4 regions of the Enterobacter sp. UPMP2060 genome follow, and region 3 is predicted to be linked to each of the others. Evidence: predicted binding sites of a transcription regulator. Region 3 holds the regulator's gene; each other region holds the start of a gene.

Region 1 (5,845 bases), on a different contig from region 3:
GGCGTGCTGGAGGGAACCCTCAGCGCCGCGTTTGTCGACGGGCCGCTGTCGCACCCGGAGCTGGAGGGGATGCCGGTCTACCAGGAAGAGATGATGCTGGTCACGCCTGCCGGGCACGCCGAGGTCGCCCGCGCCACGCAGGTTAGCGGCAGCGACGTTTACGCTTTTCGCGCGAACTGCTCGTACCGTCGACATCTGGAAAGCTGGTTTCATGCGGACAGAGCCACCCCCGGCCGCATTCATGAGATGGAGTCCTATCACGGCATGCTCGCCTGCGTCATTGCGGGCGCGGGCATCGCGCTGATGCCGCGCTCGATGCTGGAGAGTATGCCGGGACATCATCAGGTTGAAGCCTGGCCGCTGGCGGAAAACTGGCGCTGGCTTACAACCTGGCTGGTGTGGCGGCGCGGAGCGATGACCCGCCAGCTGGTAGCTTTTATAGCGCTGCTAAACGAACGTCTTCAACCAGCGCCTTCTCCATAAACAGGCTGAGCGGATCGTCAGCGTACGGGGCAAACGCCGGACGCAAATCGTACCCGCACTGCTCGTACAGGCGAACCGCAGCGCGCTGTTTGATGCCCGTCTCCAGCCTTACCGTGTGGCAATGGCGGCTCAGGGCCTCATCTTCCAGGGCGGCCAGCAGCGTCTCGCCGAGATGCTGCCCGCGATGGGCCGGATCGATATAGACCCGCTTCATCTCCCCCGTTCCGTCGCCGTTGAGCACGATGGCTCCGCAGCCTACGGCGTGCAGCTGCTGGTCACGAATGACCATCAGGATCAGCGAGGCTTCCGGCAGCGCAGACAGGTCGAGCAGATGGTTGCTTTCGGCGGGATAGAGTTCGCTCTGATAGCGGTCAAGCGCCGCGATCAGGTTGAGAATGTCCGGATGACGTGCAGATTCAGAGGTAATGGAATACATGGCAGGCTCCTTGCTGTTTTTATATCAACATAGCTCAGGCCTGCCGGGGTGGTTCATAGTATTAACTTATAGCGCGTCACTCAGCTAGCGCAGGAAGATTCGCCCTTTCAGGTACAGCGTAGCCTGGCCGCCAATCAGCACGCGGTCGCCCTTCAACTCGCAGCGCAGATCCCCGCCACGGTATGACACCTGGCGGGCATTGAGTGACGTTTTGCCCAGCTTTTCGCTCCAGTAAGGGATCAGCATGCTGTGGGCGGATCCGGTGACGGGATCTTCCGGCACCCCTTCGCCAGGGCAGAAGAAGCGGCTGACGAAGTCATATTCTTCTCCCGGCGCCGTCACGCAGACCATTTTATCCAGCGGAAGCATGGCCCCAATATCCGGCGTTAACGCTTCCACCTGCTGCTGGCTCTCCAGCACCACCATGTAATCGCGTCCGACGCGCACCTCTTTCGCCTCCGTGATGCCCAGCGCGCTAAACAGCAGCTCAGGTGGGTTTTCGACGACTTCCGTCGTCCACGCGGGGAAGTTCAGCGTCAGCCAGTCGCCGCTGCGCTTGACGGTCAGCTCGCCCACGAAGCGCGTGGTGAAGGTGATTTCGGTATGCGGATAATCAAGGTATTCGAAAATGACGTGCGATGCGGCAAGCGTAGCGTGACCGCACAGGTTAATTTCATCCAGCGTGGTGAACCAGCGCAGCTCAAACCCGCCGTCGGTGCGCACGAAAAAGGCGGTCTCAGACTGGTTATGCTGTTGCGCCATTTTGAGCAGCGTTTCGTCCGGCAGCCACTCTTCCAGAGGACATACCGCTGCGGCGTTGCCGCCAAAGGTTTTATCGCTGAAGGCATCCACCAGATAAAAATCAATTTCCTGCATTGTCTCTTCCTCTCTTGTTATGGGTTTTTAGCGCAGAAAAACTGTGCCTTTCAGATAAAGCGTGGCCTGCCCGCTCATCAGCACGCGCGAACCTTTCAGCTCACAGCGCACATCGCCGCCGCGCGCTGAAACCTGACGGGCAAACATCGTGGTTTTGCCCAGCTTTTCGCTCCAGTATGGGATCAACATGGTGTGCGCGGAGCCGGTGACCGGGTCTTCCGGGACGGAAACGCCCGGTGAGAAAAAGCGGCTGACAAAATCATATTTCCCCTCACCGCGCGCCGTAACGCTCACCTTATGCTCGCCCGGCGTCATCGCCGAGAAGCGTGGCGCAAGCGCTTCAACCTGCTGGCGATTTTCCAGAACGATCAGCCATGCGCGCCCTTTACGGGCTTCAACGTAGCGGTTAATACCCAGCGCCGAGAGCATCTCCGGCGGGGGTGTCTCTTCATGGGTTGGACATGCCGGGAAGTCCAGCGTCATCCACTCCCCCTCCCGGCTGACGGTGAGGCGGCCAGAGGCGGTTTCAAAGTGGATCCGCGAATCCGGGTAATCCAGCTCGGTAAACAGCACGTGCGCGGCCGCAAGCGTAGCGTGGCCGCAGAGATTGACTTCGGTGAGCGTGGTAAACCAGCGTAGCTCAATGCCCCCTTTACTGCAGACGAAAAAAGCCGTTTCCGACTGATTATGCTGCTGCGCCATTTTCAGCAAGGTCTCATCGGGTAACCATTCCTTGAGCGGGCAAACGGCGGCCGGATTGCCGCCAAACGAGGTGTCGCTGAACGCATCTACCAGATAAAAATCAATCTCCTGCATTGTCTTACCGCCTGTTTTTATTGTGTTGTTCTTTTATATTCAATGAAAACGGCGTTCCCGGCTACCGCTTTCATAAGGTAAATATTGAGATCTGCGTCACATAATGGTTGAGTTTTCGCCGTTCGACGTTTTAAGATCGTCTCCTCTTCTTTTCAGCAACGAATCTCCGACATCCCTATGACAACGAACACAGTTTCCCGCAGGGTTGCGTGGCTACGCGTGGTCACGCTGGCCATCGCCGCGTTTATTTTTAACACCACAGAATTTGTTCCGGTTGGGCTGTTGTCTGACATCGCTGAAAGTTTCCAGATGGAAACGGCGCAGGTGGGCATTATGTTGACCATCTACGCCTGGGTTGTGGCGCTGATGTCCTTGCCGTTTATGCTGCTGACCAGCCAGATGGAGCGGCGCAGGCTGCTGATCGGCCTGTTTGTGCTGTTCATCGCCAGCCATGTTCTGTCGTTTATGGCGTGGAATTTTACGGTGCTGGTCATTAGCCGCATCGGCATTGCCTTTGCCCATGCGGTGTTCTGGTCGATCACCGCGTCGCTGGCTATTCGACTCGCTCCGGCGGGTAAGCGCGCCCAGGCGCTGAGCCTGATTGCCACCGGTACCGCACTCGCGATGGTGCTGGGTCTGCCGATTGGCCGCATCGTAGGGCAATACTTCGGCTGGCGTACGACGTTCTTCGCCATTGGTATGGGCGCGCTGGTTACGCTGGTATGCCTGATTAAGCTGCTCCCCGCGCTGCCGAGCGAGCATTCCGGCTCGCTGAAAAGCCTGCCGCTGCTGATGCGTCGCCCGGCGCTGCTGGGTATCTACCTGCTTACCGTCATTGTGGTGACGGCCCATTACACGGCGTACAGCTACATTGAACCCTTTGTGCAGGTGGTGGCGGGCTTTAGCGCCAACTTTGCCACCGTCCTGCTGTTGATCCTCGGCGGAGCGGGCATTATTGGCAGCGTGCTGTTCGGTAAGCTGGGTAACCGGCATGCGTCAACGCTGGTGAGCTGCGCTATCGGTCTGCTGCTGGCCTGCCTGCTGCTGCTGATGCCTGCCGCAGGCAGTGAAAGCCATCTGGCGATCCTCAGCCTGTTCTGGGGCGTGGCGATCATGATTATTGGTCTGGGCATGCAGGTGAAGGTCCTGGCCCTGGCGCCGGATGCAACGGACGTCGCCATGTCGCTGTTCTCAGGGATTTTCAATCTGGGGATTGGCGCGGGCGCGCTGGTGGGAAATCAGGTAATACTGCACGTATCGATGTCGGCGATTGGCTATCTGGGCGCCATTCCGGCCCTGGTGGCGCTGGTCTGGTCAGTGCTCATCTTCCGTAAATGGCCGGTGGCGCTGGAGGAACAGGGTCAGCACGGGTAAGCCTTCTTGCCGGGTGGCGGCTTCGCCTTACCCGGCAATCACATCAATGATAGGTCTTAATAATTTCCAGCACGCCGTTAATAATAAACTGCACGCCCATACAGACCAGCAGGAAGCCCATCAGACGGGAAATCGCCTCGATACCGCCCTTGCCTACCCAGCGCATAATGGCCCCAGAACTGCGCAGCGACGCCCACACGATAACCCCGATAATCGCAAAAATCAGCGGTGGTGCAACCGTCAGCACCCAGTCCGGGAAGGTTGCGCTGTCACGCACCGTTGATGCGGAGCTGATGATCATCGCGATGGTACCCGGCCCCGCCGTGCTCGGCATGGCAATCGGCACAAAGGCGATATTCGCACTCGGCTCGGTTTCCAGCTCTTCCGATTTACTGGTCGCTTCCGGCGACTCATGCGCTTTTTGCGCCGGGAACAGCATGCGGAAACCGATAAAGGCCACAATCAGCCCCCCGGCGATACGCAGGCCGGGGATGGAAATCCCGAAGGTGTTCATCACCACCTGTCCGGCATAGTAAGCCACCATCATGATGGCAAACACATACACCGAGGCCATCATCGACTGATGGTTGCGCTCGGCGCTGTTCATATTCCCTGCCAGACCGAGGAACAGCGCCACCGTCGTTAACGGGTTAGCCAACGGCAGCAAGACCACCAGCCCAAGGCTGATTGCTTTTATTAAATCCAACATAGTGCGTTGTTGTCCTTATCCATATTTAACACAGCAATTATAGGGTGAAAGTGTGACATTGAGCCATGGGTGCAACGCAACGATTATTTCCGTCCTGGAAAGATAACTGACAGTTATCTATATGATTTGAAAGACCTCAAAAAAAGTTCATGAAACGTTTTAGCAATTCGTGGCATCGGCTGACTCATTCAGTTGACTTATACTTGCCTGAGCAATAATATCTGCCGTGACTAACTACTTGCCAGGGCAACCATTGTGAAAAGCACCAGTGATATCTTTAACGACGTTGTTCCGCTGGGTCGTCTTATTCATATGGTAAATCAGAAAAAAGATCGCCTGCTCAACGACTATCTGTCACCGCTGGATATCACCGCAACACAGTTCAAAGTGCTGTGTTCCATTCGCTGCGAAGTGTGTATCACACCGGTTGAGCTGAAAAAGGTGCTCTCTGTCGATCTGGGTGCGTTAACCCGCATGCTGGATCGTCTCGTCTGCAAAGGATGGATAGAACGAAGCCCTAACCCGAATGACAAACGCGGCGTACTGGTGAAGCTGACCAGCGATGGCGCGGCCATGTGCGAGCAATGTCATCAATTAGTAGGACAAACACTGCATCAGGAACTAACAAAAAACTTAACGGCAGATGAAGTGGCAACCCTTGAGCTTCTGCTCAAAAAAATACTGCCGTAAACAGAAAAAGAGGTATGACGATGTCCAGACGCAATACTGACGCTATCACCATTCATAGCATTTTGGACTGGATCGAAGATAACCTGGAATCGCCGCTCTCCCTTGAAAAAGTGTCAGAGCGTTCAGGTTACTCCAAATGGCACCTGCAACGGATGTTCAAAAAAGAGACCGGTCATTCATTAGGCCAATACATTCGCAGCCGCAAGCTGACGGAAATTGCCCAGAAACTGAAAGAAAGCAATGAGCCGATCCTTTATCTGGCGGAGCGTTACGGATTTGAATCGCAACAAACCCTGACGCGTACGTTCAAGAACTATTTTGACGTGCCGCCTCATAAGTACCGAATCACCAGCGTGCCGGGCGAATCCCGATACCTGTATCCGTTAAAACACTGTAGTTAATCATCGCCTGTAAAGACGTAACCGAGGAAATCATGAAAGTTACCGCCTCCGCCGCCCTCG
Region 2 (5,845 bases), on a different contig from region 3:
TCAATCGTACCCAACACGCCGTCCGTTCCCGGCACCACCGTCAGCGACTGCAGCGCGCCCTGCGCCTGATAGGAGCCTCCCGGCACCACCGGCAGAATACTGGTGAGTTTACCGGTAAACACCTGGCCCGGCAGCGCGTTAAACACCACCTCCGCTTCATCGCCCGGCTTCAGACGCAACAACGAGTTCTGACGGAACTGGGCCACGATCTGACGCTTCTGTTCAGGAATAAAGACCATCACCGGACGCAGCGGCAGCGCGGCGGCGTACGTCCCCGGACGGATCAGCACCTGGGTGATATAGCCATCGCTTGGCGCACGGACCACGGTCTGATCCAGGTTGTATTTCGCTTCAGCAAGCTGCGCGCGTAAGGAGGCAATCTGCGACTGTTCGCCGTTCACCATGCTGTCCAGCTGGCTTTGAATCTGCGTCTGTTCGGCAACGGAGCCTTTCACCATCGCATCCTGTGCGAGATAATTTTGCCGCGCGTTGTCGATATCGCTTTCAGAAAACGGATTCACCTTTGCCTGGCTGCCTTTCAGGTAGCGCTGATAATCTTTAAACAGACGATCGCGTTCAGCCGACACGCGGGTGGTATTGGCGACCGCTTCCGAAAGCTGCGCTTTCAGATTGTCGATATTGTGCGTCGCGGTCACCAGGTCGGCCTGGAGTCTGTCGACGCGCGCCTGGTAGCGGCCCGGATCCAGTTTAAATAACACTTCGCCTTTTTTAATTAGCTGGTTATTTTTATCGGTCACTTCACTGACCACCCCGGTAACCTGCGGCGTAATTGGAATAGAAATAACCGCCTTTTGCGCCGTAAAGGTGTACGGATGGTTATAGTTCATTAACAGAATAAGTCCGGCAACAATAAACACCCCGCCTAATGTCGCGGTGGCAAGCGTCCACTGGTTTACCGGAATACGGAATATTTTAAAAATCACCCAAGCAAATGCCACATAGGTCAAAATAATTAACAGATCCATGATTAGCGCTCCAGCGTGTTCTTATCAGCGGCGGGCTGTACCGCGGCCAGCTTTTGTTCTAATTCGGCCACGCGTTTGACCAGCGCATCCATGCCCGGAACCTCATCAGGCTTGGTGATGTGGTTTTGCATCCCCCAGCCGCGATCTTCACGGTACAGCGTGGCCCATATCCACAGGAACGGCCAGATGGCATGGAGCGTAAACAGGCTAATCCAGCCTGCCGTGTGAATCGCATCGGCATGCGGATGGTTTCGCTTTTTGGCCATATTATAAGGAATGTCATGGATGGCGATGATTCCATAAAAGAGAACCAGAAATACAAAAATCAATACGCCCAGCGCAAAATAGTTGAGAAACATATTCTCCTCACTTAAACAACGTCAACTCATTTAATTAATAAAACAGTACGCAACCTAATTAATTTATTTTGAAATACAGAAGGTATACTGGTTATTTCAGAGCCGGGGAGTATCGTTTTTTATAATATCTCCGTGCAAGTTTATAAGCGTGTCAAAATATATCATGAATAATAATATACTTAACCTTACAATATGAGCGTAATCCACCTTTTAACTTTTCGCCATACCACACTTCAAAAGTGGTTTTTTAGCTTAACGTGTCGCGCTATGCCATCCTGGCGCCGAATCGCTAAGCAGAGTTTGCCGCCGATCGCAGCCGGAGAAATCTGCATAAAAATATTTTGTGAAATCAGTCACAATCCAGAAACAAACCCACAAAACCAAATCGTGACAACCATCACATAAAAGGGTGGTTTTTGCCGCATTCCTCGCCGTCGTATTTTTTTTGCCCACCTTTTTTGTGACTAAGATCACCTCATTGACATCCACACCCCCTACCTTTACGTGATGTGCGTCACACAAATTTTCGCTGTCTGGACAGTTGAACGATTCAGTGCCAGATTTCACAGCATCAGAACAGGGCCCGGCTACCTCTGCCGCCTCATTAACAATAAACCTCGGGCCGCAAGCCTAAGCGTAAACAGAAGAAGGGGTGTTTTATGTCATCCGATTTCAAGATCAAAGTTCAAAGCTTTGGTCGTTTCCTCAGCAACATGGTGATGCCAAATATCGGCGCGTTTATCGCGTGGGGTATCATCACTGCATTGTTCATTCCGACAGGGTGGTTGCCTAACGAAACGCTGGCGAAACTTGTTGGCCCAATGATTACCTATCTCCTGCCGCTGCTCATCGGTTTCACCGGTGGTCGTCTGGTGGGCGGTGACCGTGGTGGCGTAGTGGGTGCCATCACGACCATGGGTGTTATCGTCGGTGCGGATATGCCGATGTTCCTCGGTGCAATGATTGCCGGTCCTCTGGGCGGCTGGGCGATTAAGAAATTCGACGTCTGGGTTGATGGTAAGATCAAATCCGGCTTCGAAATGCTGGTGAACAACTTCTCTGCGGGCATCATCGGGATGATCCTCGCGATTCTGGCGTTCCTCGGCATTGGCCCAGCGGTTGAAGTGCTGTCTAAAATTCTGGCGGCAGGCGTTAACTTTATGGTGGCGCACGACATGCTGCCGCTGGCGTCTATCTTCGTTGAACCGGCGAAAATCCTGTTCCTGAACAACGCCATCAACCACGGTATCTTCTCGCCGCTGGGTATTCAGCAGTCTCACGATCTCGGCAAGTCTATCTTCTTCCTGATTGAAGCCAACCCAGGCCCGGGTATGGGCGTACTGCTGGCGTACATGTTCTTTGGTCGCGGCAGCGCTAAGCAGTCTGCTGGCGGCGCGGCAATCATTCACTTCCTGGGCGGTATCCACGAAATTTACTTCCCGTACGTGCTGATGAACCCACGCCTGATCCTGGCCGTTATCCTTGGCGGTATGACCGGCGTGTTCACCCTGAGCGTGCTGGGCGGCGGTCTGGTGTCTCCAGCTTCTCCGGGTTCTATCCTGGCGGTGCTGGCGATGACGCCAAAAGGGGCGTACTTCGCGAACATCGCGGCCATCTGTGCAGCCATGGCAGTCTCCTTCGTGGTCTCTTCTATCCTGCTGAAAACCAGCAAAGTGAAAGAAGACGACGATATTGAAGCGGCGACCCGTCGTATGCACGACATGAAAGCCGAATCCAAAGGCGCGACCCCGCTGGCGGCTGGCGACGTGTCTAACGACCTGAGCCACGTGCGTAAAATCATCGTTGCCTGTGACGCCGGTATGGGTTCCAGCGCAATGGGTGCAGGCGTGCTGCGTAAGAAAGTGCAGGATGCGGGTCTGACCAACATCTCCGTCACCAACAGCGCCATTAACAGCCTGCCGCCGGACGTTGACCTGGTCATCACGCACCGCGACCTGACCGAACGCGCCATGCGCCAGGTGCCGCAGGCACAGCACATCTCGCTGACCAACTTCCTCGACAGCGGCCTGTACACCAGCCTGACCGAACGTCTGGTTGCGGCGCAGCGTCACGAAGACAACGAAGTGAAAGTGCGCTCAAGCCTGCAGGACAGCTTTGACGAAAGCAACGCCCACCTGTTCAAACTGGGTGCGGAAAACATCTTCCTCGGTCGCACAGCAGCAACCAAAGAAGAAGCGATTCGCTTTGCCGGCGAGCAGCTGGTGAAAGGCGGCTACGTTCAGCCTGAATATGTCGACGCAATGCTGGAACGCGAAAAACTGACGCCAACCTACCTGGGCGAATCCATCGCGGTGCCGCACGGTACGGTTGAAGCGAAAGATCGCGTCCTGAAAACCGGCGTCGTATTCTGTCAGTATCCGCAGGGCGTGCGCTTCGGTGAAGAAGAAGACGACATCGCCCGTCTGGTGATTGGTATCGCCGCTCGCAACAACGAGCACATTCAGGTGATTACCAGCCTGACCAACGCGCTGGACGATGAGTCTGTCATTGCGCGTCTGGCGAGCACCACCAGCGTGGAAGAAGTCCTGGCACTTCTTAACAAATAAGTCCTCTTCCCTCTCCCCCATGGGGGAGAGGGCTAGGGTGAGGGGAAAAAGTTCCTCACCCCAGCCCTCTCGGGTAAAAACATTGATGAAGGTTAACACTATGAAAGCATTACATTTTGGCGCAGGTAATATCGGTCGTGGTTTTATCGGTAAACTGCTGGCAGACGCGGGCATTACGCTGACATTCGCCGATGTGAATCAGGTGGTCCTGGATGCCCTGAATGCGCGTCATAGCTATCAGGTCCATGTAGTCGGTGAAAACGAGCAGGTTGAGACGGTATCCGGCGTCAACGCGGTCAGCAGCATCGGGGAAGACGTTATCGACCTGATTGCCAGCGTCGATCTGGTCACCACGGCCGTGGGTCCGGTCGTTCTTGAGCGCATCGCCCCTGCGGTTGCGAAAGGCCTGGCAAAACGTAAAGCGCAGGGCATCGACGCTCCGCTGAACATCATCGCCTGCGAAAACATGGTGCGCGGCACCACGCAGCTGAAAGGCCACGTGCTCAACGCTGTAGCCGACGAAGACAAAGCCTGGGTTGAAGCGCACGTTGGGTTTGTGGATTCCGCCGTGGATCGCATCGTTCCGCCGTCTGAATCCGCCACCAACGACCCGCTGGAAGTGACCGTGGAAACCTTCAGCGAGTGGATCGTGGATAAAACCCAGTTTAAAGGCGCCCTGCCGACCATTCCGGGAATGGAATTAACCGATAACCTGATGGCATTTGTCGAACGCAAACTCTTCACGCTGAACACCGGGCATGCTATAACCGCGTACCTCGGAAAATTGGCCGGTCATCAGACCATTCGTGATGCGATCCTCGATGAGAAGATCCGCGCGGTGGTAAAAGGGGCAATGGAAGAGAGCGGCGCGGTGCTGATCAAACGCTACGGTTTTGATGCTGATAAACACGCAGCATACATCCAGAAAATCCTCGGTCGCTTTGAAAATCCGTATCTGAAAGATGACGTTGAGCGCGTGGGCCGTCAGCCTCTGCGCAAACTGAGCGCGGGCGACCGTCTGATTAAGCCGCTGCTGGGCACGCTGGAATACGGCCTGCCGCACGCCAACCTGGTGAAAGGCATTGCCGCCGCGATGCACTACCGCAGCGAGCAGGACCCACAGGCGCAGGAACTGGCTCAGCTTATTGATGACAAAGGCGCGCAGGCTGCGCTGGCGCAGATTTCCGGTCTGGACGCCAACAGCGACGTGGTTGTGGAGGCGGTTAACGCATACAACGCAACCAAATGATGCACAGTGCGGCGCAGGTTAACCTGCGCCCAGATAATAGATTGTCAGATATGCAGGCAATAATGGAACAAACCCAGGCCTTTGAAAATCGTGTGCTTGAGCGTCTGAATGCTGGCAAAACCGTACGAAGCTTCCTGATCGCCGCCGTCGAGCTGTTAACCGAGGCGGTGAATATCCTGGTGCTTCAGGTGTTTCGCAAAGACGACTACGCGGTAAAGTATGCTGTAGAACCGTTACTGGACGGAGACGGACCGCTGGGCGATTTATCCGTGCGTCTGAAGCTGATTTATGGTCTTGGCGTGCTCAACCGACAAGAGTATGAAGATGCGGAGCTGTTAATGGCGCTGCGCGAAGAGCTCAATCATGACGGTAACGAGTACACCTTTACCGATGATGAGATCCTGGGGCCCTTCGGCGAACTGCACTGCGTCAGCGCGCTCCCCCCTGCTCCGCATTTTGACAACAGCGACCCTGAGCTCTACGCGATGCAAAAGCTGCGTTATCAACAGGTTGTCCGTTCCACGATGGTGCTCTCCCTGACTGAGCTGATTTCCCGGATCAGCTTAAAAAAAGCGTTTCAGAAGTAAGCCTGCTCACATTGGTGTATCCTTCCCTGTAAATTCCCCGTTTTCAGAGTTATTTGTCATGAAAGAAGTCGAAAAGAACGAAATTAAACGCCTGAGC
Region 3 (5,845 bases):
GCGTGCTGTTTATGAACTCCGGCACTGAAGCCAACGAAACTGCGTTTAAGCTGGCGCGCTACTACGCGACAACGCGCCACAGCCCGTACAAAACCAAAATCATCGCCTTCCACAATGCCTTCCACGGACGCTCCTTCTTTACCGTCTCCGTTGGCGGCCAGCCGAAGTATTCCGACGGGTTTGGCCCGAAACCGGCCGACATTGTCCACGTGCCGTTTAACGATCTGCACGCGGTGAAAGCGGTCATGGACGACCATACCTGCGCCGTTGTTGTCGAGCCGATCCAGGGGGAAGGCGGCGTGACGGCGGCAACCCCGGAATTCCTGAAAGGGCTGCGCGCGCTGTGCGACGAGCATCAGGCGCTGCTGGTCTTTGATGAAGTGCAGTGCGGGATGGGGCGTACCGGCGATCTGTTCGCTTATATGCACTACGGCGTGACGCCGGATATTCTGACCAGCGCCAAAGCGCTCGGCGGCGGTTTCCCGGTGAGTGCGGTACTGACGACGCAGGAGATCGCCTCCGCGTTCCACGTCGGTTCTCATGGTTCCACCTACGGCGGTAACCCGCTGGCGAGCGCCGTGGCGGGTGCCGCATTCGACATTATCAACACGCCGGAGGTGTTGAACGCCGTGAGCGCGAAGCGCGAGCTTTTCGTAAAACACCTGCAAAAGATTGATGAGCAGTACGATGTGTTCAGCGAAATTCGCGGGATGGGGCTGTTGATTGGCGCCGAGCTGAAGCCGCAGTACAAAGGCCGGGCGCGCGACTTCCTGCACGCCGCCGCCCACGAAGGGGTGATGGTGCTTAATGCCGGGCCTGACGTGATGCGCTTTGCGCCGTCGCTGGTGGTAGAAGACAAAGACATCGAAGACGGTTTAACCCGCTTTGCCGCGGCGGTCGAGAAGATAGTAAAAGGCTAATACTCGGTTCGCTTTAGCCGGCGCGTTAACCAAATGCCGTGATGCGGACGCTGACGCCATGCCACCGACGAAATGGTGTGCATGGTGTTCAGATGCCCCAGAACGCGCTGTAAATGCTGCTCCAGGGTGCTCATTGGCCCGTGGGTTAACGTCTCCGGCGCTTCCAGAATATTTGAGTCGCCCGACTCGCCCGGCGCGTCATACTCCAGACGCTGCTGGCACCTCTGCAACGCAATTTCACATGACTGCAAATAGCGCTGCGCCAGATCCGGCGTTAGCATCGTGTGCTCGCGCGCCAGCGTGGTCATGGCGTTAATATGCTCGACGATAAACTGGCTGTGCGTCACCCAGAGCTTCATGTCTGCCAGATAGTGCGAGTTAAAGCCTGGCTCCTGCATCGCCTGGTTGAGCGAGTTAAACAGGGCGTTGTGCGCCTGGTTGACCTTCATCCGCTGATAGGCCAGCGGGGAGGGCTGCGGGTCGTCGCTCAGGATCAGGCGAATAGCCTGCTGGTCGGCTTCCAGCGCGTCGTGGGCGTTCTGCCTCAGCAGCCCGCTCTGCCACTGCGGCCACAGCCAGACCATGCCGCCAAAGGCAATCAGGCAGCCGATCAGGGTATCAATCAGCCTCGCGACAATAAACTGTTCGCCATTGAGCGTGAGCAACTGCAGCGTATATACCGCCGTCACCGTAAAGCCCACCATCGCCCAGCCGTAGTTTTTGCGGATAATCAGGTAGCTCACCAGCGTAATCGCCAGCATCCCTGCCAGGGTATAGCCTTCCGGCACGTGGAAGTGCAGCGTCACGCCTGCAATGATCAGCCCGGCCAGCGTTCCGCCAGCCCGATGCAGAATACGCACCCGCGTGGCGCCGTAGCCGTTCTGGGTGACAAACAGCACGGTCATTAAGATCCAGTACGGTTTCGGCAGGTGCAGCGCCATGCCCATCAGGCTGGCGGTACTGAGCATCACGCTAATCCTTGCGGCGTTGCGCAGAGCGGACGATTTAAGAGAAAGATAGCTTTTGAGCGCGGGCAATAGCGGAAGCCGTTTTTGCTTATCCGCCATCAGGTCGCGGGGATAAAGCGGGCGCTGGGTGCGCAACACGCGGGCGATGCGGCTGAAGTGCCAGGCGGCAAACTGGCCGACCGGGTTATCGGGATGCTGGCGGGCGATTTTCTCCAGCGCGCCCAGCTGTTTTTCCATGTTAAAGCGCGTCGGGTAGCGGTGGTAGAGAATATCATCGGCCAGGATCCGCAGACGTGCCGATACGGTCTGCGCGTTCCAGCGGATCACCGCTTCGGCGTGGCTGCGCTCGACCAGCTTTTGCACCTCCTGCGGGTGGTGAAGGCTTACGGAGATATGCTCCTGTAGATCCAGCCCGACCTGGAAGGTGCGCAGCAGCCGCTTGTACTCGTGGTTCTTGTTGGCGGCGAGCATATGCAGCTGCTGATAGCACTGGCTTATGAGATCCACCACCTTCTGCTGGCGCGTCAGCAGCGGCGGTAAGGATTTTTCCGGGTCGGTATGCTGGGTGAGCAGGGTGTATTTGGCTTCGCAGTAATCCGCAAGCTGCACATAGAGCAGGCTCAGGGATTCACGCAGCGGCTGCTCCCGCCACAGCCAGAACCAAAACCAGTTAAACAGCCCGTACCATAATGTCCCCAGGGCGTAGATCAGCAGCGGCTCCCACACCGGCATGTTCCCGGCGAGGCTCAGCGTGAAAATGGCCGCAATCAGCGAGGCGGGAAGCAGGCGGGCGTGCAGCGAACTGATTTCCGCCGTGACGCCGAGCGTCATCGCCAGCACGGTCAGGATCAGCGGCAGCGGGATATCCCGGGCAAGCAGGAGTTGTACGGCGAGGCTACACCCGGCAAACAGGCAGCCACCGATAATCAGGCGTTTGAAAAAGCGCTTATGCGGCGTGTCCAGACCGGCAATGTTGCAGCAGGCGGGCACGAGGGAAAACAGCAGGCCTTGTTGAAGATGTCCGAGGATCAGGCCTATGGCCACAGGAAGACACAACACCAGCGTTTGCCGCAGTGCGTAGTTAACTTCCGGGTGATAGATCAGCCTGCGCCACATGGGGAATAGAGACAAAAACGGCGTGACACCTTGCGATGGCACGCCGTTTAAGCGGAATTAACGCGTTCCGTAGACCACGATGGTTTTACCGTGGGCGGAGATCAGGTTTTGATCTTCCAGCATTTTCAGGATACGGCCCACTGTTTCACGGGAGCAACCGACGATCTGACCAATTTCCTGACGGGTAATTTTAATTTGCATGCCGTCCGGGTGGGTCATGGCGTCTGGCTGTTTCGCCAGGTTCAGCAGAGTTTGTGCGATACGGCCGGTAACGTCCAGGAAGGCGAGGTTACCCACTTTCTCTGACGTGACCTGCAGACGGCGCGCCATCTGGGAAGAAAGACGCATCAGGATGTCAGGGTTAACCTGAATCAGCTGACGGAACTTCTTGTAAGAAATTTCAGCCACTTCACATGCTGTCTTTGCTCGAACCCAGGCGCTACGTTCCTGGCCCTCTTCAAACAGGCCCAGTTCACCGATGAAATCGCCCTGGTTCAGATAAGAAAGGATCATCTCTTTCCCTTCTTCATCTTTGATCAGCACTGCCACCGAGCCTTTAACGATGTAATACAACGTTTCCGCTTTTTCACCCTGGTGAATCAGCGTGCTCTTCGATGGGTACTTATGAATGTGGCAATGAGACAAGAACCATTCGAGAGTCGGGTCTGTTTGCGGTTTGCCAAGCACCATGCGCTGTTATCCTCTGTTATAAGCTGTCACCAGAGTCATCAGATGCATCCGGACTCTGGGGTTGCAATCGAATTCTTACCCATACCCTGGGAAGTCGGCTACCGTAACGTTTCGCAGCCAGTAAAGTTTGATGTCCTCTGCATACACGTGTAACGTCAATGTATTACTGTAGCATCCTGAGTGTTTTAGCATAGCTTTCGCCGCGTGTCTCCTGGTGTCTCGCTTCAGCATGATGCAGGTCGCCTTCCATTGCGATAAATGTAACGCACACGTAATCTGTCACCAAAAATGCAACGTTGGAGTTAATGAATATGCAAGCGCGCGTGAAATGGGTTGAAGGTTTAACGTTCCTGGGCGAGTCCGCGTCAGGACACCAGATTTTGATGGACGGTAACTCCGGCGATAAAGCACCCAGCCCAATGGAAATGGTGCTGATGGCGGCAGGCGGATGCAGCGCAATTGATGTGGTGTCGATTCTGCAAAAAGGACGTCATGACGTGACGGATTGTGAGGTTAAACTCACGTCAGAGCGTCGCGAAGAGGCGCCACGCCTGTTCACCCATATTAACCTGCACTTTGTGGTCACCGGTAAAGAGCTGAAAGACGCGGCGGTCTCGCGTGCGGTGGACCTGTCTGCGGAAAAGTACTGCTCGGTGGCGTTAATGCTGGAGAAAGCGGTAAAAATCACGCATTCGTATGAAGTGATCGAGGCGTGATTGATGGGGCATCGTGCGTGTTGATGCCCTCACCCTAACCCTCTCCCACAGGGAGAGGGAACATGCTCACGCGATCTGCTTCCCTTCCATCAGTCGCTCCACCAGCGGCGTCATGATGAGCTCCATCGCCAGCCCCATTTTTCCGCCCGGCACGACTAACGTATTCATGTGCGAAATAAACGAGCCCTGCAGCATTGCCAGCAGCCAAGGGTAATCAATGCCTTCGAGATTGCGGAAATGGATCACCACAAAGCTCTCATCCAGCGACGGGATGCTTTTAGCGGCAAACGGGTTCGAGGTGTCCACCGTCGGCACGCGCTGGAAGTTGATATGGGTGCGGGAGAACTGCGGCGTCAGGAAGTTAATGTAATCCTCCATGGAGCGCACCACGGAGTCCATCACCGCCTCTCGCGAATGGCCGCGCTCGCTCATGTCGCGCGTCAGCTTCTGGATCCACTCCAGGTTAACGATAGGGACCACGCCGACCAGCAGATCCACGTGGCGCGCCACGTCGTGTTGAGGGGTGACCACGCCGCCGTGCAATCCTTCGTAAAACAGGACGTCGGTGGGTTCCGGCAGCGGCTGCCACGGGGTAAAGGTTCCCGGCACCTGATTCCAGGGTACGGCTTCATCATAGGTGTGCAGATACTTGCGGGACTGCCCTTTGCCGCTCTTACCGTACTCTATAAAGGTTTGTTCCAGCAGGCCGAAGTCATTGGCCTCCGGGCCGAAGTAGCTGATGTGTTTACCCGAATCGCGCGCCTTACGAATGGCCATGTCCATCTCCGGGCGCGTGTAGCGGTGAAAGCTGTCGCCTTCGACCTCCGCCGCACGGAGATTCAGCTGGGCGAAAATCTTGCGAAATGCGAGGCTGGTGGTGGTGGTTCCCGCACCACTCGACCCCGTAACGGCAATAACCGGATGTCTGGCAGACATAGCAACTCCCTGACTGAAAAGGGTGGAAGATCAGCCGTGAAACGCGTTGCGGGGCATGATATTGACCGTCTCATGCAGTTCTGACCACACCAGCACCACGTCGCCGCTTTTCAGCTGGCGCTTAACATCGTTGACCTTTTGCTCAAGCGAGCGTTCCTGTTCACCATAATCGGTGCCTTCGCGTAATACAAAGCTTTCAATCAGATTATCGAGCGTTTCGGGAGCCAGATCCTGCCAGGGAATAATCATTTTGCACCGTCCAGATAAGGGGTCAGCCAGTCAGGAATACGCGCCTCAAGCCACATTTTCGGGCGGCGCAGCGTGCCGCCGATAAAGCCGACGTGGCCGCCGTGCTCGGTCAACTGATAGTGAACGTTGTCGGGCAGGAATTCCTGAGCGGGGATCGAGTGATGATCCATAAACGGGTCATCTTTGGCATGAATAATCAGCGTCGGCTGCGTGATCTTGCTGAGCAGCGGCATGGCGCTGCACTGACGAT
Region 4 (5,845 bases), on a different contig from region 3:
GATGCGCAGACGTTTGAGGAGTGCGATGACTTCCTGCTGGGCCGCGACCTGCTGGTCGCCAGCGTCGTCGAAGCCGGGCAGCGCGAGCGCCGCGTCTGGCTGCCGGATAACGCCACCGGCTGGTATGATTTTTACACCCACGCGTGGTATGCGGGCGGCCAGTCAATCGTCCTCGACGCGCCGCTGGAAAAACTGCCGCTGCTGGTGCGCGCCGGTGCCGCTCTGCCGCTGAGCGAACGCATTACGCATGTGAGTGCCGAAAACGATACGACCCGCGAGCTGAAGCTGTTCCCGGTGAAGGGCGTCGGCACGACCACCGGAATGCTGTTTGAAGACGACGGCGAAAGCTGGGGCTACCAGAACGGCAACGCGCTGTGGGTGGAGTGGGAAATGGTGTGCGACGGCGCAACCATCAACCTGAAGGTCAACGCGCGCGGGGATTATCGTCCGGCGTGGAAATCGCTTAAGGTGTCGCTGCCTGCAGGGGAAAAACGTACGCTGCTGGTGAACGGGGTCGAAGGGGGCGAGTGGGTGGTCTAGTGCGGCCTGATGCCCTCACCCTAACCCTCTCCCACGGGGAGAGGGAACAGAACGTAGGCCGGGTAAGGCGAAGCCGCCACCCGGCTTTTTTTTAGTTCTCGATACCTTTACTGCGCAGGTAATCTTCGTAATTACCGGTGAAGTCCACCACGCGCTCTGGCGTAATTTCGATCACGCGGGTCGCCAGCGAGCTGACGAACTCACGGTCGTGAGAGACGAAGATCAGGGTACCCTGATACATCTCCAGCGCCATGTTCAGGGATTCGATAGATTCCATGTCCAGGTGGTTGGTCGGTTCGTCCATCACCAGGATGTTTGGTTTTTCCATCATCAGCTTGCCGAACAGCATGCGGCCCTTCTCACCACCGGAGAGCACCTTAGCCGGCTTTTTGATGTCGTCCTGGCTGAAAAGCAGACGACCCAGGATGCTGCGCACCGCCTGCTCGTCGTCGCCTTCCTGCTTCCACTGGCTCATCCAGTCGAAGACGGTGAGGTCGTTTTCGAACTCATATTCATGGTCCTGCGCGTAGTAGCCAATCTGCGCGTTTTCAGACCACTTCACGGTGCCGTTATCCGGCTGCAGTTCGCCGACCAGGGTTTTCAGCATGGTGGATTTACCCACGCCGTTGGCACCGAGGATGGCAATCTTCTCGCCCACTTCCAGCAGCAGGTTGAATTTTTTAAACAGCGGACCGTTCTCAAAGCCTTTTTCAAGGGCTTCCACTTCCAGCGCGTTACGGAACAGCTTCTTGTCCTGCTCGAAGCGGATGAACGGGTTCTGACGGCTGGAGGCTTTGACTTCGTCCAGCTTGATTTTGTCGATCTGACGCGCACGCGAGGTCGCCTGACGCGACTTAGAGGCGTTGGCGCTAAAGCGGCTGACGAAGGACTGCAGGTCAGCAATCTGCGCTTTCTTCTTGGCGTTATCCGCCAGCAGACGTTCACGCGCCTGGGTGGCCGCCGTCATGTACTCGTCATAGTTGCCCGGATAAACGCGCAGCTCGCCGTAGTCCAGATCCGCCATGTGCGTACAGACCATGTTCAGGAAGTGACGGTCGTGCGAAATGATGATCATGGTGCTGTCGCGATCGTTCAGCGTCTGCTCCAGCCAGCGGATGGTGTCGATGTCCAGGTTGTTCGTCGGTTCGTCGAGCAGCAGGATGTCCGGGTTAGAGAACAGCGCCTGTGCCAGCAGCACGCGCAGCTTCCAGCCTGGCGCAACTTCGCTCATCGGGCCGTAATGTTGTTCAACAGGAATACCCACGCCGAGCAGCAGCTCGCCCGCGCGCGCTTCCGCAGAGTAGCCGTCCATCTCGCCGTACTGCGTTTCCAGATCGGCTACTTTATAGCCGTCTTCTTCGCTCATTTCGGCCAGCGCGTAGATGCGATCGCGCTCCTGCTTCACTTCCCACAGTTCCCCATGCCCCATGATCACGGTGTCGAGCACGGTGAACTCTTCGAAGGCGAACTGATCCTGACGCAGCTTACCGATACGCTCGTTAGGGTCGAGCGATACGTTACCGAGCGTCGGCTCCAGGTCACCGCCGAGGATCTTCATAAAGGTGGATTTTCCGCTACCGTTGGCACCAATCAGGCCGTAACGGTTGCCGCCGCCAAATTTGACGGAAATGTTTTCGAACAGCGGCTTACTGCCAAACTGCATAGTGACGTTGCTGGTAACTAACACGGGGAGATTCCTGCGAAAAGTGTGATAAACACGGCATTATGCCACAATTCCGAATTGAGATCCCGTGTTGCGGCAATCCACTAAACTTTAACAAAATCGAAAAAAATGTGATTTCGTACACATCTGAATTCCCTGTTAGCGGGAATGCACATATAATGCGCTCCCATCACAGATTCAGACTTATCAACTCATCGCCAGAATGGCTTAGATACCTCGCACAACATGAACATGAAATTAACAACGCTTTTTGCGGCGGCGTTAGCCGTAGTAGGTTTTTGTAAGACCGCGTCTGCGGTGACGTATCCCCTGCCAACAGACGGTAGCCGTCTGGTAGGCCAGAACCAGGTTGTGACGGTACCAGAAGGTAACTCTCAGCCACTGGAGTATTTCGCTGCGCAGTACCAGCTGGGCCTGTCTAACATGCTGGAAGCGAACCCGGGCGTTGACCCGTATCTGCCGAAAGCGGGCACCGTGCTGAATATCCCTCAGCAGCTGATCCTGCCGGATACCGTTCATGAAGGTATCGTGATTAACAGCGCCGAAATGCGTCTGTATTACTACCCGAAAGGCACCAACACCGTTATCGTGCTGCCAATCGGTATCGGCCAGCTGGGTAAAGACACCCCAATGAACTGGACCACCAAAGTTGAGCGTAAGAAAGCGGGCCCAACCTGGACGCCGACTGCCAAAATGCACGCGGAATACATCGCTGCGGGCGAACCGCTGCCAGCCGTTGTACCGGCAGGCCCGGATAACCCAATGGGTCTGTACGCGCTGTACATTGGTCGTCTTTACGCTATCCACGGTACCAACGCCAACTTCGGTATCGGCCTGCGCGTAAGCCACGGCTGCGTGCGCCTGCGTAACGACGACATCAAATTCCTGTTCGAAAACGTGCCGGTCGGTACGCGCGTGCAGTTCATCAACGAACCGGTGAAGGCGACCTCTGAGCCAGACGGCAGCCGCTACATCGAAGTGCACAACCCGCTGTCCACCAGCGAAGACCAGATCAACAACAACGAAATCGTCCCTGTTACGCTGAACAGCGCGGTGCAGGCGGTGACTTCTCAGCCAGACGTAGAAACGGCGATTGTTGACCAGGCCGTGCAGAACCGCTCCGGTATGCCGGTGCGTTTGAACTGATAGCGAAGCATTAAAAAAGCGGGCCTCGTTGCCCGCTTTTTTTTATCCGTTATTCACGATCACGATCCCGCCGTGGTCGTACCGATAGTGGCAGTGGGCATACTCCAGCGGCGTGCCGTCCTCCAGATAAATCACCTGCTCCACTTCCAGTACGGGATCGGTCTGCTCGCAGACCAGATGCTCCCTGTCCAGCGCGTTGGGCTTAAGCGCCCGCACAACTCGATACGACCCCATAATTTTCAGCCCCAGCGTCTCCTGCACGTACTGGAACACTGAACCTTCAAGATGGTTTTTCGTCAGGCCCGGCACCAGATTCATCGGCATCACCGTGGAATCCAGCGACATCGGTTCGCCGTTCAGCAAACGGAGGCGAATGAAGTCATAGATCGGCGCATCGGCGTTAATCATCAGCGACGCCTGCTCTTTTTCGTTCGGGAAGCGCAGCTCGAAATGCACTACCCGGCTGGTCACCGTGCCCAGATGCGCCCAGGTTTTGGTCGCGCCAAAGTAGTCGCTGCCGGAGAGGTCCCACTGCGAGAGCTGAAGGAAGTTTTTGCGGATGAACGTGCCCTGGCCCTGGCGGGTATAGACCAGACCTTCGACGATCAGCTGGCGCATCGCCTGCTGAATGGTCATCCGGCTGGAGTTGAACTCCGCCGCCAGCGCAAACTGGTCCGGCAGGGGTTCATTGGCGGCGTACTGCTGGCTGATAATGCGTTTCTTAATTTCCCGCGCTATGGTGATGTACTTCGCCGCCATCGTCCTTCCTTTCAGTTAGTTTTCTATCCCGCTGTTTTTCAACGCCACTCTCTCGGCAATCTTGAGGAAAGGCAGGTAGAAGAATACACCAAATACGATGATTGCCAACTGCACCACCACCGCCCGCCAGTCCCCTGCCGTGGCCAGCCAGGCGCTGAGAATGGGCGGCGTGGTCCACGGGATCATCACCACGCAGCGCGACATTAACCCCAGCGTGGTACAGAGCCAGGCGAAGTAAATGCCGATGGCGGGCAGCAGCACAAACGGGATCATCAGCGGCAGGTTAAACACGATCGGCAGGCCGAAAATCACCGGCTCGTTGATGTTGAACAGACCGGGCGCCAGCGACAGACGCGCCACCTGCTTCGCCGATTTTTGTCGGGAGAAGATAAAGATAGCAATCAGCAGCGATATCGTGCTGCCCGTGCCGCCCACCATGCCAAACGTCGGCACGAAGATGTTGTTGATGATATGCGGGATGGGCTGACCGTTGGCGAAAGCCAGCATGTTCTCGTTGGTGTTGATCAGCAGGAACGGCTCCAGCACCACGCTGTTAACGACTGACTGATGAATACCGAGCGTGAACAGGAAGTTACCGAAGCTGTAGATGAAAATCGTCCCCGGCAGGCTGGTGTTGATCAGCCGCAGCGGCTGCTGGATAAAGGTGGTAATAAGATGGATCAGGTCCGTGTGCAGCACGTTTGCCAGTATCGCCGCCAGCACCGCGAACAGGGAGAGCGTGAGGATGGTCGGGATCAGCGCGGTAAAGGATTTGCTCACCGCCGGAGGCACGTTTTCCCCGAGGGAAATGTTCAGCGCCTTCAGCCGCGAAATGGCGATAAACAGTTCCGTTGAGAGCAGCCCGATCAGCACCCCGGCGAAAATCCCGGTTGAGCCAATATTGGTGAACGTCAGCACCTGGGTGACGTTCACCGCGGCATCGCTGCCGACGGGCGTAATCTGCAGGCGCATCGGCATCATGATGATGAAGCTGCTGACGGCGATAACCACTGCCGAGACCGGATTGTCGAAATCTTTGTTGCGCGCCAGCGACCAGGCAATCATCGGAGCCAGCAGCAGCGCGGCGATGTTCAGCGTGCCGTTGATAATCGCCTCGCCCCATACCTTAAACTGCGCGAGCGTGTCGCCGTGAAAAATCCACGGAAATACCACGTTGTTCACCAGCACCGCCAGGCCGGCGAGGATGAAAATGGGCATCACCGTGGCGAAAGCGTCGCGCAGGGAGCGCAGGTGCACCTGATTAGCCAGGCGCGCCGAGAACTCTACAAACTTATCGACAAAAGACTGCATGTGCGGTGTTATTTTTGTTTCAGACATAGCGGATAGTTCCCATCAATCAGTCACAAAAACGGCCCGGCAGCGTACGGCTTACATCTCGCGTCCGTTGGTATGGATAACCTGTTTTAACCACGCGTAGCTCTTCTTCGGCACGCGCTTCAGGTCTTTCAGGTCGTGGTTTTCCCGGTTGACATAGACCACGCCGTAGCGCTTACGCATGTCGCCCTGGGAGCTGAGAATGTCGATTAACCCCCAGCCGAGGTAGCCGATCACCTCTGCCCCGTCCTCGAACATCGCCTCCTTCATGGCATTGATATGCGCCCGGTGGTAGTCGATGCGGTAGGTGTCCTCGATCGGATTGACGCCGTCCCAGGACTCAATCACCCCGATGCCGTTTTCGATCGGGAAGACCGGCAT

Evidence for each region. The regulator CRP, encoded in region 3, controls carbon source genes, mostly activating them, when cyclic AMP is high. The targets are predictions, from matches to a motif close to ATGTGANNNNNNTCACAT.
Region 1: the regulator CRP is predicted to act here: its motif matches at 2,696-2,713, upstream of ACWKXN_RS05285 (sugar transporter).
Region 2: the regulator CRP is predicted to act here: its motif matches at 1,848-1,865, upstream of ACWKXN_RS17830 (PTS mannitol transporter subunit IICBA).
Region 4: the regulator CRP is predicted to act here: its motif matches at 2,333-2,350, upstream of ldtB (L,D-transpeptidase).

The regions. Positions count from the first base shown of each region.
Region 1 is NZ_JBSKJQ010000001.1:1,082,479-1,088,323, reverse strand. Features, by position in the region: gene ptrR (putrescine utilization regulator PtrR) at 1-483, shown strand, start outside; gene ACWKXN_RS05300 (GNAT family N-acetyltransferase) at 437-919, opposite strand; gene ACWKXN_RS05295 (PhzF family phenazine biosynthesis protein) at 1,004-1,795, opposite strand; gene ACWKXN_RS05290 (PhzF family phenazine biosynthesis protein) at 1,823-2,611, opposite strand; gene ACWKXN_RS05285 (sugar transporter) at 2,789-3,985, shown strand; gene ACWKXN_RS05280 (MarC family NAAT transporter) at 4,029-4,694, opposite strand; gene marR (multiple antibiotic resistance transcriptional regulator MarR) at 4,950-5,384, shown strand; gene marA (MDR efflux pump AcrAB transcriptional activator MarA) at 5,405-5,785, shown strand; gene marB (multiple antibiotic resistance protein MarB) at 5,818-5,845, shown strand, end outside.
Region 2 is NZ_JBSKJQ010000010.1:80,062-85,906, reverse strand. Features, by position in the region: gene ACWKXN_RS17840 (HlyD family secretion protein) at 1-986, opposite strand, end outside; gene ACWKXN_RS17835 (DUF3302 domain-containing protein) at 989-1,345, opposite strand; gene ACWKXN_RS17830 (PTS mannitol transporter subunit IICBA) at 2,005-3,912, shown strand; gene mtlD (mannitol-1-phosphate 5-dehydrogenase) at 4,013-5,161, shown strand; gene mtlR (mannitol operon repressor MtlR) at 5,158-5,748, shown strand; gene ACWKXN_RS17815 (YibL family ribosome-associated protein) at 5,807-5,845, shown strand, end outside.
Region 3 is NZ_JBSKJQ010000008.1:13,038-18,882, reverse strand. Features, by position in the region: gene argD (bifunctional acetylornithine/succinyldiaminopimelate transaminase) at 1-920, shown strand, start outside; gene ACWKXN_RS15910 (YccS/YhfK family putative transporter) at 917-3,004, opposite strand; gene crp (cAMP-activated global transcriptional regulator CRP) at 3,062-3,694, opposite strand; gene ACWKXN_RS15900 (OsmC family protein) at 4,006-4,410, shown strand; gene ACWKXN_RS15895 (phosphoribulokinase) at 4,477-5,346, opposite strand; gene ACWKXN_RS15890 (YheU family protein) at 5,377-5,595, opposite strand; gene ACWKXN_RS15885 (hydrolase) at 5,592-5,845, opposite strand, start outside.
Region 4 is NZ_JBSKJQ010000001.1:256,867-262,711, reverse strand. Features, by position in the region: gene ACWKXN_RS01320 (TIM-barrel domain-containing protein) at 1-540, shown strand, start outside; gene ACWKXN_RS01315 (ABC-F family ATPase) at 632-2,227, opposite strand; gene ldtB (L,D-transpeptidase) at 2,450-3,370, shown strand; gene ACWKXN_RS01305 (GntR family transcriptional regulator) at 3,413-4,129, opposite strand; gene ACWKXN_RS01300 (PTS sugar transporter subunit IIC) at 4,145-5,467, opposite strand; gene ACWKXN_RS01295 (glycoside hydrolase family 1 protein) at 5,519-5,845, opposite strand, start outside.